DNA from 3 places in the Paenibacillus sp. M-152 genome. Region 3 is predicted to be linked to each of the others. Evidence: predicted binding sites of a transcription regulator. Region 3 holds the regulator's gene; each other region holds the start of a gene.
What was found. Region 3 encodes Rex, which represses fermentation and respiration genes when NADH is low (regulators of the CRP and FNR family bind a similar motif). Its sites were predicted from a motif close to TTGTGAAATATTTCACAA; they were not measured.

Region 1 (3,289 bases), 920 kb from region 3:
GCACGTATTGCTCCTGTAGAGACGAATGAGGCTGGAGAATTTACGCTGGACGTGCTGGAAGGAACATACACATTGTCCATTGCAGCCGAAAATTATTACAGTGACAGTGTTTCCGTGACTGCTCCTCCAAACGGCAGTGTTGAAGCGAATGTCACGTTGAAGCCTTTCATCGGTTTCCAAGGAGGCATTGCCTATGATGACGGTACAGGAGAAAATGCCAGAGCCTTTAACGCGGCAGGCAATTCATGGGCAGTGAGAATGACACCTGAGTCGGAAGTGGCACAAGTGACAGGAGCATCCCTTTTGTTCTGGAACTCTGCCTTCCCGAATCCGGGAGGAACGGCATTCCAATATTCTATCTATGACGCCTCCGGTGCAGCAGGAGCACCTGGGCGTCTATTGGCTGGTCCATTCGACGGGACTGCTGTCCGGGATGAGACACAATGGACGACGGTGCAGCTTCCAGAGCCGGTGACGGTTCAAGGTGATTTCTACATCGTATATACACAGTCTGCGGTAGGGACACAGTCACCAGGTCTGGCTACAGATGAAAACAGTCCCAATGCGCTCCGCAGCTGGCAAGGTGTAAGCGGCACATGGAGCCAATCACCTGAAGAGGAAGGGAACTACATGATCCGGGCTATCGTCAGATATCCGGTGAATGCTCCAACGATTACGACTCCTACGAAGGCTACGTATACGCAGGAGGAAACGATTACCGTAACAGGAACTTCTCCGGCAGAAGGAGCTGATATTCAGCTCTTTAACGGTAAGGAGCTGACTGGCACAACGAAAGTGAAGGATCGTCAATTCAGTTTGTCGGTCGATCTTCAGCCAGGTGCTAATCCGCTAAGTGTTCAAGCGGCGGTATACGGCAAAGTAACGGATCGTTCCGAGCCGGTGGTTGTAACGCTCGATCAGACTAAACCGGGTCTGATCCTGACTTCACCTGATGAAGGAGCTCGTACAAATGCGGGTGTGGTCAGTGTAACCGGTACGGTGTATGACGAGTTCCTCACCGAATTGACGATTAACGGCGAGCCCGCTGAATTCGGAAGTGACGGTAGCTTTAATAAACGGCTGCTTATCAATGAAGGTGAAAATCAAATTACGGTAACGGCCAAAGATCTTGCCGAAAACGAAACGACTGTTACACGCTCGGTGTATGTCGATACAGCGCTGCCGAAGCTTGAAAATATTAGCCCTGCTGAGGATGTACGTATTACTCCAGGACAGCCGGTACGAGTAGCTTTTGACAGTGCATCCGGTTTGGAGGCATCCTTCCATGTGGAGCTGCCCTTTAACCTGTCCACTTTGGCCCGTAATGAAATTCCATTAAATGAAACTTCGTCAGGCCACTATGAAGGTACTTATCTCACTTCATCTTCTCTGAACCTGGAAGGCGGAGTCATCGTGATCCGGGTAAGGGATGCAGCAGGGAATGAAGTGGAGACGGAGGCGCCGGGGAGGTTGTATGTAACCCATGGTGGAGGAGAGGGCCCAGGTCCGAATCCACCTACATCGAATGAAAAGCCGGTAGCTATTATTCAGGCGAATGACGCAGCCAAGAAGAACAAAAATGTACAATTTAATGCCAAAGCTTCCCGCGATACAGATGGTGAGATCGTCAGCTACAGTTGGAATTTTGGTGATGGCGATACGGCAGTTGGTTCCAAGGTGAAGCATAAATTCACCACAGCCGGAACGTATACCGTGGAGCTAACAGTAACGGATAATGACGGCGCAACGGGTAAGGCAGTGCATAACATCACAATCCGTTAACAGCAAGTAAGAGGATGGGAGTTTTTTTAGAATACAATAAAGGTCTACAGCAAGCCACTGTTAATAGAGGCTGCTGTGGGCCTTTTTAAATTTGTCCAACAGTTCAGGAAGCGATACAATGAATGGTACTCTATGAAGTGAATCGTTTCACAATAATATTTTTAGCAGGAGAGGATCATATGATTCATTTGGAAAAAGAAAGCGGACGTATCCGTCTTGTGCTGGATGCCTATTTTATGGGGGAAGATATCGTTGTGCTCATATCAGGCGGTGATCAGCCTCACTTGGGGACGATTACTGCGGGGGCTAGGCTTGAGCCGATTCAAACCGTGCAATTGCAAAACCACAAGGAATTTTATATTACTGAAGAAATTGCAGTTCGCTTGCGTAAAGAGTTTGCGGGTAACTTCGCCATTTGCTGCGGGACGCATTTGGATCATGCAACCAAGGACGAAATCCGAGTGCTGACAGACATGGCTATACAAATGGGAAAAGAGCTCATTGAAGAACTTAAGCAAGTGCGCTTGTAGCGACCTTTTTAAGTGAACTCTCGAAAAAGTAGATTGCGATAGGGGTACTTACTAAAGGGATACTTAAAAAGCAATGCAAAACCATCATCCTCAATGTCTACAGATTTTAGCGCAGAGGATGGAATTAAACTACGGATCATTACATGAACTGCACGCTGGTCTTGCCTGTTGATCGCTTTGGCTAGGGCAGAAGCAAAGCATTCATTGCGTGCCAATTCGCGATACAGCGGAAAAACGGCTTTGGCAATGGCACGATGAACCTTTGGCTCAAATGTAAACTGCACCGTCCCTGGGGGAATCGTCGTACCGTTCGTGTAATAGAGCATCGGCGGCTGAGCTAAAAAGGAAACAAAGTAGCCAATCCCATTCGTACCTAAGCCTTGTTTGGCGGCAAATGGCGCTACCGAGCAGAGAAGGGATTTCATCCGATCCAAATTACCCTGAACGACAGCTCGTGACCATTGGACGGCAAAAGCACGTTGGGTTGCAATAGCTTTGTAAAATGGCAGCATGGCGGCGGATATTTTCCGAAGTGTCTCTGCATGTAAACGTTGGTGAGACGAGCCCTTTCTGCGGGCTGTTCCACGATATAACATAGCTCCGTCCTCCTTGGCAGGATGCTCTCTTGGAGCGTAATTTATCTGTAATAGGTACAGTACTGTATGCCCGATTATCTCAAAAAGTGCTAAGATGCTACGCTTCTTCTTTTTAACGTTCTAATTTAAAAAATTGAAATAAGTACTGTCCTGATTTGTAAGATTGTGGTACCCTAGAACTTATATATTGCTATTATAATTATTGGAGTTGAATTAAACAGATGAGTGACTTGTACAAGGAGCCTCGATCTTCCGATCCTTTTCAGGAGCCGAACGATTATAACGCTCCATTTAACCAGCCCCCAGTAGTTCCACCTACAAACAGTAAAGCTGTTGCCTCGATGGTGCTCGGGATTTTATCTGTTGTCATTCCCTATCTTG
Region 2 (3,289 bases), 160 kb from region 3:
GGCAATTTGGCTACGGAACTCAGAGATGCCAGAGCACCTTTTTTATCACGACCATGCATCGGGTTTGCACCTGGTGCGAACGGTTCGCCTGCTTTACGTCCATCAGGTGTTGTACCTGTTTTCTTACCATATACCACGTTGGAAGTAATAGTCAGTACTGATTGAGTAGGAACCGCATTACGATAAGCTTTATGTTTGCGGATCATGCTCATGAAGCTTTCTACCAGTTCTACAGCGATAGTATCTACGCGGTCATCGTTGTTACCGTAGCAAGGGTATTCGCCTTCGATTTCAAAGTCAACAGCAATTCCTTTTTCGTTACGAATTGGTTTAACTTTTGCATATTTAATGGCGCTCAAGGAGTCGGTAGCAACTGACAGACCCGCAATACCACAAGCCATGGTACGAAGAATATCACGGTCATGCAACGCCATTTCAATGCGTTCGTAGCTATATTTATCATGCATATAGTGAATAACATTCAAAGTGTTCATGTACAGTTTTGCCAGCCATTCCATCATAGGTTTGAAACGGCTCAACACTTCTTCGTAATCCAGCACTTCGCTTGTAATGGCTGGGAACTCAGGTCCTACTTGAACGCCGGATTTTTCATCCTTACCACCGTTAATGGCATACAGCAGAGCTTTTGCCAAGTTGGCACGAGCACCAAAGAATTGCATTTGTTTACCAATTCTCATGGCGGATACACAACAAGCAATACCATAATCATCGCCGTAGATTGGACGCATCAAATCGTCATTTTCATATTGAATGGAGCTAGTTTCAATAGAAACTTTTGCACAATATTTTTTAAAGCCCTCAGGCAGTTTTTCTGACCACAGTACAGTCAAGTTAGGCTCTGGAGCAGGTCCTAAGTTGTACAGTGTGTGCAAGAAGCGGAAGCTGTTTTTGGTAACACGAGTTTCTCCAGTGACAGACATACCACCAATGGATTCTGTTACCCAAGTTGGGTCACCACTGAACAGTTCATTGTAGTCAGGTGTACGCAGGAACTTAACAATACGCAGTTTCATAACAAAATGATCGACCAGTTCCTGAGCTTGTTCTTCGTTCATCGTACCTTCCTCAAGATCACGTTGAGTATAGATATCAAGGAATGAAGATACACGTCCCAAGGACATTGCTGCACCATTTTGTTCTTTAATCGCTGCGAGATATCCAAAATATACCCATTGGAAAGCTTCTTTTGCATTGTTAGCAGGTTTAGAAATATCAAAACCGTGCTCAGCAGCCATTTGTTTCAATTCATTCAAAGCACGAATTTGTTCAGAAATTTCTTCACGTAGACGGATTACGTCTTCTTCCATGGAATCAACTTCAAGGCTTTTCAATTGAAGTTTTTTATCTTGGATCAAGAAGTCTGCACCATACAGAGCTACGCGACGATAGTCACCGATTATACGACCACGACCATATGCATCTGGCAAACCAGTAATGATGCCAGCTTTACGAGCTGCTCTCATTTCATCAGTATAAGCGTCAAATACACCTTGGTTGTGTGTTTTACGAATATGAGTGAAAATGTCAACAATGCTTTGTGGCACTTCAAAACCATAGGCTTTGCAAGCGTCGATCATCATCCGAATTCCACCAAACGGCTGCAAAGAACGTTTGAATGGAGCATCTGTTTGTACACCGACAATTTGTTCTTTGTCCCGGTCCAAATAGCCCGGTTTATGTGAAATAATGGTGGATGGCGTATTTACGTCTACATCAAGCACGCCGCCGTTTGCCAACTCTTTTTTAGTAAGATCAGATACAATTTCCCACAATGCAGTTGTATTGGCGGTAGGACCAACCAAAAATTCTTCATTGCCAACATAAGGTGAGATATTGGTTTCAATAAAATCGTTGACGTTAACTTCTCTAGTCCATTTTCCTTTTTTAAAACCTCTCCAGCCAGATTGTTGCTCTTGTAATTCTCTCTCAATCACCGACATGTAAATCCCTCCAAATTGTTTGGTCTTCCGGACTTGTGATTTTTTTCACGTTTAAACTATTTCTTGAGCCCGGCCTTTTCACCGATGCCTTACGCTCAGTGTCGGGACCTTTCTTACACTCTTATTGTAGAATAATGATAGAGTGTAGTATGTGACATAAATCACAATATGAGTGATTTTTATCACTTTATTTTCCCTAGCTTCACGCCTATACCTTCAGCCTCGCCGCTCACCTCCCTTCCCAAACCAAGAGGCCCTCTATATAGAGAGCCTGCATTGGTATTGTATAGGAAAATGCTTTGTTACAAGCCTCTTCATACTATTATATTATTGATCAAAGCGTCCGTAGAAGGCATTGCGGTATACATCAGCCAATTCAGTAACCAGCGGCAGCTTTGGATTTGCAGTTGTACATTGATCCTCAAAAGCGCGGTCAGCCAGATAATCTACACGTGATTCAAAGTCTTTTGGATCGAATCCGAGTTGTTGGAACGATTCCTCGATACCGAGCGTTTTGTTCAACTTACGGATCGCGTCAATTAAGCTGTTAACCCCTTCTTCAGTGGTACGTGCAGGCAGTCCCAGTATGCGTGCAATTTCTGCATAGCGCTCATCTGCAACAAAGTGCGAATATTTAGGGAACGAAGCAAATTTTGTCGGTTTTTTCGCATTGTAGCGAATAACGTGCGGCAGCAAGATAGCATTCGTGCGGCCATGCGCCGTATGGTATTGTCCGCCCCATTTATGTGCAAGACTGTGGTTAATACCCAAGAATGCATTAGCAAACGCCATACCTGCAAGTGTAGAAGCATTATGCATTTTTTCGCGAGCCAACTTGTCGCCGATCAGAGCCGATTGCTCCAGGTATTGGAATACCAGTTGAATGGCTTTAATTGCCAGACCATCTGTGTAATCATTGGCCATTACAGACACGTAAGCCTCGATAGCATGTGTCAGAACGTCCATACCTGTATCGGCTACAGCTGTTTTAGGCAGCGAATATACAAACACAGGGTCAATAATTGCCACATCAGGAGTCAACTCATAGTCAGCCAGCGGATACTTCGTGTTGCCCAGGTTTTTGTCTGTAATTACTGCAAACGATGTGACTTCCGAACCTGTACCCGAGGTTGTAGGGATAGCTACAAATTGTGCTTTTTGACCCAGACGTGGGTACTTGTAAATCCGTTTACGAATATCCATGAATTTTTGCTTCAAGTTATTGAAATCAGTATCCGGATATTCATAGAACATCCACATGCCTTTAGCAGCATCCATTGGCGAACCGCCGCCGAGTGCGATGATGCAATCCGGTTGGAAACGTCTCA
Region 3 (3,289 bases):
CAGATCTAGCGCGATAAAGTCAGCCTTGTTGCCTGCTGCCAGCGCTCCTACTTCTTTTAAACCAATCGACTTTGCACCATACTCTGTTGCCAGACGCAGTGCTTCATTTGCAGGAACTGCTGTTGGGTCGCCAGATACTCCCTTGTGAATGAGTGCCGCCAGACGCATTTCCTCGAACATATCCAGGTTATTATTGCTGGCAGGACCGTCTGTTCCAAGAGAAACAGTAACTCCTGCACGCAGCAATTCAGGCACTCTAGCTACACCACTTGCCAGCTTCAAGTTGCTGCCTGGATTATGTGAAACCGCCACACCTCGTTCCGCTAATAAAGCTATCTCTTCGTCGTTCAAGTGTACGCCGTGGGCAACAAGTGAAGGGCGGGAGAAAAAGCCAAGCTTATCTAAGTGTGCAACTGGACGCAAACCGTAGTCGCGTACGTTTTGCTCAACTTCGGCTATGGTCTCGGACATGTGCGTATGCAATGGTAAATCGAGATCATGTGCTGCTTGAACAAATTTCTCAATAAACGCTGGCGGGCATGTGTATGGGGCATGCGGAGACATCATCGTTGTGATACGTCCGTCTGCTTTTCCATGCCAGTTACGGGCAAAAGTCACGGCCTCAGCCAGCTTGATCCGCTGTTCTTCTTCTGAACAGAGTCCAATGGCTCCACGCATCAAACTTGCACGGATGCCCGACTCTTCAGCTACACGTGCCACCTCATCCATATGATCGTACATATCCAGGAAAGTTGTGGTTCCACCTTTCAGCATTTCCAGCACTGACAAGGATGTTCCCCAGTACACATCCGTAGATGTAAACTTGGCTTCCATAGGCCACATTTTTTCCTGAAGCCACACTTGAAGTGCCAAGTCATCTCCATACCCTCGCAGCAGAGACATCGCCGCATGACCATGAGTATTAATCAGACCAGGCAAAAACAATAACCCGTTACCGTCGATTGCTTCTGTCTCTTCCTCACCCGCAGGCAGAGTCTCGCCAATGTAAGTAATACGGCTATCCTCCACAATCATAAAACCATGGATTACCCCAGCTTCAGGTCCATTCACGGCAAAAGAACCGTTTTTAATCATCCATTTATTCACTGTCATATTGTGCTTCTTCCTTTCCGTCCTCCAGATAATAAGCGAGGCTAAGCAAATCAGTTGTAAAGTCTGTGGCATGTATCCGAATGTTAGCCGGTGCCTTGAGAATGATAGGTGCAAAGTTTAAAATCGCTCCAATTCCACTCTCAATGAGCCTATCAGCTACGTGTTGTGCCTCAAAATCAGGTACAGTAATAATCCCGATTCGAATATTTTTTTCTTTCACAGTCGCTTCCAATTCATCCATCGGCTGAACGACTAAGGTATTGATTCTGGTCCCAACCTTATCCGGGAACGCATCAAATACCGCCACAATCTTCATATTGTCTTTTAAATAAGCGTTATAGTTTGATAGGGCTTGACCCAGATTACCCGCTCCGACCAATACTACATTAATTTGCTGGTCGATTTTCAGGATATGGCGTATTTTCTCAATTAGATAAGAAACATCATAACCGATGCCCTTCCGACCAAAATCGCCAAAATAGGCAAGATCTTTACGAATTTGGGCCGGATTCAAATCTAACCTCTGTCCCAGCTCTTGAGAAGAGACCGTAGCCACCTCCCGTTTGTGCAGTGCATTCAGATAACGTAAATATACGGGTAATCTCCGTACGACAGCCTCTGAAATTTTATCTGATTTCATACTTGCTCCCCCTAATTGTAACGGACTTTAGGTGTCCGTCCGTTGTGCCTCTGTCTCCGGGGCGGATTGGAGCCATTCGGCGATGCGGGGCACCATTTGCTCCGATGGCATATGCTCCATTTTTGGTCCCGGTAACGAGTACAAAAAGTGCTTTCCATAATAGGATTCGATCACACGCGTATCGTAAACGATAACGACTCCGTGGTCACTCGCTGTACGTACCAATCGCCCAAATCCCTGTTTGAAGCGAATAACTGCTTGTGGTACAGACAGCTTCATAAATGGATTCTTCTTCTGCTGCTGGAGCAGCTCGCTTTTTGCCTCCAGTAACGGGTGATTGGGCGGTTGAAACGGCAAGCGAACGATAGCCAGACAAGTCAAAGCCTTCCCTGGAATATCGACGCCTTCCCAGAAGCTGCTCGTTCCCAGCAATACAGAAGCCTTGGCTTCCTGAAAACGACGGGTTAGCTTGCTCCGACTCCCACTGTCTACACCTTGTCCTAACACGGTAATATCGCTGGATGCTAACGCCTCTTTAAGTGGCTCATACACTTGCCGGAGCATCCGATAGGAAGTAAACAGAACAAGCATTCTCCCCCGCGTCGCCTGGGCAGTCGCTCCTAGAGAGCTAACGAGCATCTCTACAAAATGTGCATCCCCTACACTGCCCTTCACACTCGGAAAGTCTCGCGGAATGACCAGCAACACCTGATCCCTGTAATTAAAAGGTGATGGGAGCTGTGACGTCATTAATCGTCCTTGATCCGCTGCCTCCTGCAAGCCGAGTTGATCGGTCATGTACTGAAACGACTTATCTACCGATAAAGTAGCAGATGTCAGAATAATACTTCTTTTTTTGTCAAAAAACATTTCTTTCAACTGGCGGCTCACATCGACGGGCACTGCATAAAATTGCAATGATTTACTACGGAATTGCCCACTCGCTTCGAGCCAATATACGGTTGTTTCATCATCGAGTCGTATAAAGAAGCGCAAATTTTCCCTAATCCCCGCCAAATCCTTAAGCAGACCCGTGATATCTGTAATGAGACTATCCGCCGCATAATCGTCGTGTTCTTCCTTGACATCCAGCATCAGCTTGTCGCCCTTGCGCAAAATTTCACCCATCGTTACATAAAGCTGATTTTCCAACGCCGCCGCTTGATCCCACTTTGCAGGCTTGGCCGACGGTTTGAGACGCGAAGAAAATTGCCCCGTTTCACCCGGTGTGGCATCAGACCGCTCTGGCAACATACCAAACAGCTTATCGCTTAGCAGGTCCCAAGTTTCCTTAACCTCTAACACGAGTGGGTACAGCTGATCAATGGTCGAGGCCCATTCCGTCGACTTCTCATGTCCCGACTTTGCCAACTGCTGACGTAACGAAGGCAATTGTCCGTTCTTACTGTCCTTGAACAATCGAGTCAGCGTATGCACGAGTGTGAAATATTTCATATGCATGCCTAAGTGCTTACCGGCTACTTCCTCTAGATGATGTGCTTCATCAATTACCAGATGTTCATAGCTGGGCAATAG

Region 1: the regulator Rex is predicted to act here: its motif matches at 1,918-1,935, upstream of lpdD (prenylated flavin chaperone LpdD).
Region 2: the regulator Rex is predicted to act here: its motif matches at 2,111-2,128, upstream of pflB (formate C-acetyltransferase).

What each region holds. Positions count from the first base shown of each region.
Region 1 covers NZ_CP034141.1:4,325,143-4,328,431, reverse strand. Annotated here, with positions in the region: gene EGM68_RS18860 (S8 family serine peptidase) at 1-1,782, shown strand, start outside; gene lpdD (prenylated flavin chaperone LpdD) at 1,962-2,312, shown strand; gene EGM68_RS18850 (hypothetical protein) at 2,321-2,908, opposite strand; gene EGM68_RS18845 (DUF4190 domain-containing protein) at 3,130-3,289, shown strand, end outside.
Region 2 covers NZ_CP034141.1:3,565,358-3,568,646, forward strand. Annotated here, with positions in the region: gene pflB (formate C-acetyltransferase) at 1-1,961, opposite strand, end outside; gene adhE (bifunctional acetaldehyde-CoA/alcohol dehydrogenase) at 2,289-3,289, opposite strand, start outside.
Region 3 covers NZ_CP034141.1:3,408,707-3,411,995, forward strand. Annotated here, with positions in the region: gene EGM68_RS14820 (amidohydrolase) at 1-1,113, opposite strand, end outside; gene EGM68_RS14825 (redox-sensing transcriptional repressor Rex) at 1,100-1,753, opposite strand; gene dinG (ATP-dependent DNA helicase DinG) at 1,781-3,289, opposite strand, start outside.